3 regions of the [Clostridium] saccharolyticum WM1 genome follow, and region 3 is predicted to be linked to each of the others. Evidence: riboswitches for the same ligand, from Rfam matches in the RefSeq annotation. Region 3 holds a riboswitch; each other region holds the start of a gene.

Region 1 (2,266 bases), 400 kb from region 3:
TTGCCGGGCTGGATGGTAAGGAGAAGATGCTATGCAGCGAACTGACATCAGGCGAGATCCGCAGACTGCTGGTGATACGAGAAATCCTGAAAGCTCCTGATTTATTGGTTCTGGAGGATATGTTTACAGATGCTTCAGCGTATGATCAAAAAATCATAAAGAGAATGCTCATTGAGGTTAACGCATACATAGCCGTGCTTCTAACCGCGTCCTCCGCAGAGCGTATGCGCGGACTTACTGATCAGGTTATAAATCTGAATACCGGTCAAATGAAGCTGGAAGAGGATGGGCAGCATAATGAATTTCGACAGTAAAATTCCCATCTATCTTCAATTACATAATCACTTTCAAAAATTGATTTTATCCGGTGAATTGGCACCGGGTATGCCAATTCCTTCGTTTAGAAAAATAGCGTCCGAAGCACAGGTCAACACAAATACCGTACAGCGCGCCATGATTTCTTTGGTTCATGAAGGTTTGGTGGGGAAGGAAACAGGAAAAGGTTACTCGGTGATTAAGGATCAGGAAAAAATCATGTACCGGCGTCAGGAACTGGTTCAGTATACAACCAAGCAGTTCCTGCATGCAATGAAAGCACTTGGATATGACAGGCAGCAGATCATTGAAGTGGTATTTCAATATTCCAATGACAACTCTGATTATGGTTTTGAAAATAGAATTCCGACAAAGGGCAAACTTGCCGAAAGGTAAGGACGCAAAGCCGAGGGTCTAAAGTGCGAGAGCATTATGACAGTCTGGCTGCCGTAAAGGATTGCGTATGAAACCTGCCCTTTTGCGGCAGGTTTTTTTCATAATAAATGAAAGGCGCTACCCGCCAACAAAAAAAACGTGAGTTTGGCGGGTCTATCTTAATGCCTGAATAAGCATATCGTAACCCTCCAAGCTCACCAGTTTGGAGGGTTTTCTATGTGTATTCAATATGCCTTGAACTTAAGGCGACCACTGCTCAGCAGCGGTCGGGCGTGATGAAGCGGACATCTATCTCCTACATACAGCTATAATCGGTAACTTGTCAAAAAAAGGCTATGCTGCGCATGGGCGCAGAGCGGTCACAAACACGAACTAACAGAACGTGTTAAATACGAACATATCTACAAGAGTGTATCAACGGACGACTATGTCCGCTGGTGCGCTCTTTTTGCGTTTTTAGGAGATATTCCTCGTTGTAGATCACCGCCTTCTTGTCCTTCGTTTTCAACAAAATTTTGAAAATTAGGAGGACAAACATATGTCAGTGAATAAAAAATATACCATTATTGTAAAAAGGCAGCGTGTGGAGGTCAGCGAAGCCGTCTACCGTGCCTATCATAAAGAGCGTGAAGCGGAGCGCTATCAGAACAAGCTGATTCGCCAGAATGAGCTGTCGCTGGAGCGGTTCCATGAGGATGGTGTTAACATTGATTACCTCATAGTCCGTGTTCAGCCGGACATAGTGGACAAGCTCATACATCAGGAGCAGCTGGAGTCACTGTGGGCTGCTCTTGACATCTTGCCGGAGGATGAACGCTCTCTCATTGACGAAATATTCTTCAATGAGAAAAGCGAGTCACAGATTGCTCAAAGCATTGGACTCAACCAATCTACGGTTAGTCGCAGGCTTTCAAAAATTTTATCTAAGCTGAAGAAACTAATAGAAATTTAGTTTTTTAGCGCATAGGTGTAAAGCTGATTTATCTTCTGAGGACAGGTCAGAAAAAGTCACTTCGCGTATCTTGCTGACTCTTCGTATCCCTATGGGCGTTGGCTGCTTCGTTCTTCAACGCCCGTTTGCAGTAACCGTTAAAGGCGCGCATGATAATAAAAAATAGGCACGGTGATACCTCCCTGATATCGCCGTGTCCTAAAAAAGGGTAACACTAATAGTAAATGGTAAATAACCAGTCCCGGCCAACAAGTTCGCCGCCCGATTGGGGCGGCGGTATATTTACCGTGTTTTTAGTTTTCTACAACGATCTGGCAATTCCTCTGACCACGGCATTAGTTTTACCAGTTCATCATCCGGAACATTATTTCTTGGATAATGCATTAACTGCTCAAGCAGATAAGAGAAGTACTCATACGGCTTAAGACCATTCGCTTTTGCTGTTTCAGCAATGCTATATAAGGCAGCGCTAGCCTCTGCACCGTTCTTCGAATCGATGATGTGCCAGCTGTGTTTACCAACACAGAATGAACGGATACTTCTTTCTGCATCATTGTTATCAAGAGGTATTTTCGGATCTTCAAGAAATACTCTTAAAAACTG
Region 2 (2,266 bases), 2.3 Mb from region 3:
GATGGTTTTATTGAATATGCAAACATTTACGATTCTTTCGCAAGGCAAGATCGTGAACATGCTCGCATATGGTTGAGAAACTTAAGTCAGGGAAATTTACCTGGAACGGCAGAAACTTTGATTGAATCAGCGAAAGCTGAAAACAATTTGGCTAGTATTGAGTATCAAAATGCTATTCAGGTAGCTCGGCAAGAAGGTTACAATGAAATTGTCTCATTAATGGCTGGAATTGCAAACATAAATTTTAATCATGAATTAGTATTTCAACAGATGTATAATAACATTATATTAAATCAGGTTTACTGTAAACCAAACGAAATTTTGTGGACCTGTATACAATGTGGAAACATTATGTCAGGTCTTTGTGCTCCTGAGATTTGTCCTGTCTGCGGATTTCCTCAAGGTTATTATCGCCCTCTTAACGATTGTATCTATTAATTTTAAACTATTTATTAGATAGTTAACGAATGGTTAATTTTAATACAACCAAGTACAGCTATATGAACATGGAAGCAATTTTTGTCTTATAGATGCTATATTTTAAAAGTTAGGTTCACAGTACTTAAAAGCAGTTCACTCCACCAGGAGAGTGGTCTGCTTTTTTTAAGCCTGTTTCAGGTTTAGTGATGTGACGTGAAAGAGAAATGCTTACTCAAAGAAAATTGCAGAAAAAAACAATTAAAATATATTGTTAATATAACAGATATATCAAGGCAGTTTTGTTTCCTCTATAATATTCCCCAGTATTGTAAATTATGTGTATTTTGCACATTAAATGATATTACTAATTGTTGTTATCTATTGTACTTGTTATAATTTGCGCAGTTACAGAAATTAACAAAAGTATCCTTTTGCTATAAATGCATTTATTTAAGAATGAAACAAATGCATGTAATTTTAAACAAGTTTTACAGAGTTCAATGCGTATTATTATTACCTGATCCATTTAGAACAGAAGTAGCCATTATAAATAAATAGTTACTATTAAAAATAAGTCAAAGGAAAACCTGTTAAAAAAGGGACGCAAAGCCGAAGGTCTAAGGCGTTTCTTGTACTATGTTTGCCCAGTTGTCAGAATAATTTATTAGGCGTTTGTCCTCATTTGAAGGCAGGTTTTTGTGTTTTGTAACGTCTTTCAAACAAGGAAGATACCAGTTTTTGCATATTACTTAGATAAGAGGTTATCTGTATGCTTCATTCCAACATCTGTTTTTTGAGGTGGAGATAAAGACAGCCGAGTACGTACACGTGCTGATTTTTTTGCTTATGGGCTTTAGCCTGTTGAACATGGGTGAGTTTCTCTTTAAGAGAAATGAATCCATGTGAAATAATAAACCACCCGCTATGCGGGTGCGAGTCAGTAAGTTATACAAAAAATCACCTTTCCGATTATAATAGAGGTGTCCAAGCCACTATTAGAGAAAGGAAAGGTGATTTCAATGGCGAAGAAAGCCAATGAACTGGCACACACGAAATGGATGTGCAAATATCATATCGTCTTCACACCTAAGTATAGACGAAAAGTAATTTATAATCAATACAAGGAAGATTTGAGAGAAGTCTTGAAGCAACTATGTAATTATAAGGGGGTCCAAATCTTAGAAGGCCATATTATGCCGGATCATGTACGTGAAACGGAAGCAGATGTGTTATTCAAACAGATGAGACTTGGAAAGCGTCAGATTCAGTTATTTTGGATGCTTCGATCTATAATGGGGAAACCAGGGACGATAGCAAAAATCCATCGGTTCGGACATCTTGTATAAAACAGGAGGTAACATACAGGTTGGTTCCTGAAAATACATCCGTCAATTTTTGTCTCTCCCAAAGGAGAGCAGATTCTTGATTTTGGGCAGAATATGGTGGGTTTTTGTAAATTCATCTGCCGTGAAGAAAGAGGCGGGCAAATACATCTTCAATATGGGGAAGTACTGCAGCAGGAATGCTTTTATAATGGCAATTACAGGTCGGCAAAGGCGGAATATAACTATACATCAGATGGGTGTATAAAAGAAGTGGAGCCATTCTTTACATTCTATGGTTTTCGTTATGTAAAGGTTTCTGGTATAAGCAAGATTGACCCAAAGGATTTTACCGGAGTGGTTTTGTATTCTGACCTTCAACAAACCTTGCAGGTAAGTACGGATCATGTAAAATTAAACCGGTTGATGCAAAATTCCTTATGGGGACAGAGGGGAAATTTTATTGATATACCAACGGACTGTCCCCAACGGGATGAGCGACTTGGCTGGACGGCAGATGCCCA
Region 3 (2,266 bases):
CAAAAATAATAAGCTGTGCATTGATCTACACAATAGTTATCAGATAGAGCCGATATTTCACCAAGGGCTTCCAATATCACAAGAGCAGGGGCATGGCTTTGGCACAAAAAGCATAGCTCATATCGTGGAAAAGCATGGCGGTGTATTTCAGTTTTCGGTTAAGGATGGCTGGTTTATTTTTCAGGCTACTGCATAGGAGATTGTTTTATCTATTAAGTCCTCACATTGTGCTTTTTGGCCATCGTTCATAGCAAAAGCTCTGCCTGATATCAGAGATATTTGTAAAAGGCAGCAAGAACCTGCTCACTATTTTGAGATCAGGCTCTTGTGATTTTTGTAGTTAGACTACCATAGCCTCCTAATGACCTTAACCCCTCGACTTTCACCACGGTATCATAAGGACATTTTTAAACCGTGGTGAAGTGGGCAACATGTATCAACAGACAATAATTATTCGCTGTTTACCGTTTAGGTTACCCAATGTCAAAAAACCTTTGCAACTTTGCCGTAGCTGCTTTTATACTTTCATGTACAGAAGTAAAATGCACTCCTTCGCAGCTTGCAATTTGCCGATAGGATAATCCTTGAAAGAAATGTAACAGGAACCGCCGCCGCTGAACTTCTGTTAATCCACCGCTGTCAAGAAGCTGTCTGGCGGCTTCTATGGCCTTTTCAGTATCTTTTTTATGTATCAGCTCTACATCAAGAGAAGCCGTAGCAAGCGCCTCCGTATCCTCTAAGCCATTGATACTGACATCCAAACGGCTTGTCCGATTTTCGTCTATGACCTGCTGATGATAGATTTCGTCCGACAGGGCTTTTAGTTCCATAAAGTCCTCTGCTGTTTTGCCGGGATTCTCCGCAAGGTAATCCTCCAATGTAATTTCCACAATACGGTCGGCAAAGCGGTACACAATGCCCTCACTGAACTTATTCAGTGCATAATCACTCTCTTTATAATTCTTCATATTCCTTTCCTCCGATCTGTTTTGCTAAAATGCGAAACAAATCGGAGGGAGGACCACGGCAGTGAAAAGCCGAAAAATGTCGTATCAAAAGGAACTTTGTCAAATACAAAAAGACAGCACTCTGCCTGTAAAAGCAAAATGCTGTCTTTTTATATTTACCTATATGAATTTGTCGTGCGCCGTCTCTATTTCCACCCCCGAAAAGGATGGAAGTTTGGAATGCTCATGTGGTTACCCCTTTCGCTATGGCGCACAGCGAAAGAGGTCTGTACTTCAAATAATTCAGCTAAAACTGCTTATGACAAGAGCCTGCCCTTATGATAGAGAGCAGGCTCTTTGCAGTTTTTTTGCAGCCAGACTATCATAGCACAATGTGCGCCTTAGACCCTCGGCTTTGCGTCCCCATCTTTTGATGGGTTTGCCCTTAATTCAATTCTGTTTCTTAGAAATATCGGTTACTTTGTCTTTCTCACTCCATTTTTGTCCACCTCATAGCCGTCGATTTTGGTGCTTCTGGCAAGGGAGCCATCAGTGTAGAAGTAGTACCATTTGCCGTCAATCTCAAGCCACTTACCGGATATCATCAGACCGTCCTTAGTAAAGTAATAGGTCTTATTGTTTCCGTTTGCACCAAGATCCCAAAAGCCGACTAACATTGTCTTACCGGAATAAAAACGCCAGTTATCGCCGTCCTTGACCCAGCCGGTTTTCAGCGTACCATCGGTATTGAAGAAATACTTCACACCGTCGATGGTCTGTGTGCCGGTTAGAGCTTTGCCATCCTTGTAGTACAGGTACTGTCCGGCATCGTTTTGCGCCCAGCCCTGCGCTGTGGCAGGGTTGATGGTCAGCTTGATATAACGGCCTAACATGGAGGAAACCTCGGCACGGGTGGCATTTCCCTTTGGATTGAACTTATTGTCACTGCCGCCCATCATAATTCCTGCCTGCTGCATGGCTTTTACAGCGTCTTTGTATGCACTTCCAATACTGGAAGCATCAGCGTAGACGCTCGCTTCACGGGTGATTGGCAGCGTATAGCCGGTTGCCTTTGCATAGTTTGTAAATATTACTGCGATTTCCTCACGGGTAATCGCCCTGTCCGGAGCAAACTGGCTGTTGCCGATGCCCTGAATGATGCCCTTACTGTACGCCCACTCAATATACGGACGATAGGCACTGTCTGCTTTTACATCCGTGAAGCTGTTCTTTGTATAGGCTTTTGTATCCACTCCTGCCAGTCTGCCAAGGGCTGTTACCAGCATTCCCCGCGTCATAGCGGAATTGGGTGAAAATGC

Evidence for each region. A riboswitch is a leader RNA that binds a small molecule or an ion and turns the genes downstream of it on or off. The one in region 3 is predicted to bind cyclic di-GMP.
Region 1: another riboswitch for cyclic di-GMP. It lies ahead of CLOSA_RS15830 (sigma-70 family RNA polymerase sigma factor); the one in region 3 lies ahead of CLOSA_RS17690 (RNA polymerase sigma24 factor).
Region 2: another riboswitch for cyclic di-GMP. It lies ahead of tnpA (IS200/IS605 family transposase); the one in region 3 lies ahead of CLOSA_RS17690 (RNA polymerase sigma24 factor).

What each region holds. Positions count from the first base shown of each region.
Region 1 covers NC_014376.1:3,402,167-3,404,432, forward strand. Annotated here, with positions in the region: gene CLOSA_RS15820 (P-loop NTPase family protein) at 1-314, shown strand, start outside; gene CLOSA_RS22710 (GntR family transcriptional regulator) at 298-711, shown strand; cyclic di-GMP riboswitch class I at 681-767, shown strand; gene CLOSA_RS15830 (sigma-70 family RNA polymerase sigma factor) at 1,250-1,663, shown strand; gene tnpC (IS66 family transposase) at 1,946-2,266, opposite strand, start outside.
Region 2 covers NC_014376.1:1,526,916-1,529,181, forward strand. Annotated here, with positions in the region: gene CLOSA_RS07275 (rubrerythrin family protein) at 1-438, shown strand, start outside; cyclic di-GMP riboswitch class I at 991-1,076, shown strand; partial or broken gene tnpA (IS200/IS605 family transposase) at 1,440-1,628, shown strand; gene CLOSA_RS23670 (hypothetical protein) at 1,652-1,846, shown strand; gene CLOSA_RS07285 (family 78 glycoside hydrolase catalytic domain) at 1,812-2,266, shown strand, end outside.
Region 3 covers NC_014376.1:3,798,066-3,800,331, forward strand. Annotated here, with positions in the region: gene CLOSA_RS17685 (sensor histidine kinase) at 1-196, shown strand, start outside; gene CLOSA_RS17690 (RNA polymerase sigma24 factor) at 474-968, opposite strand; cyclic di-GMP riboswitch class I at 1,314-1,401, opposite strand; gene CLOSA_RS17695 (S-layer homology domain-containing protein) at 1,424-2,266, opposite strand, start outside.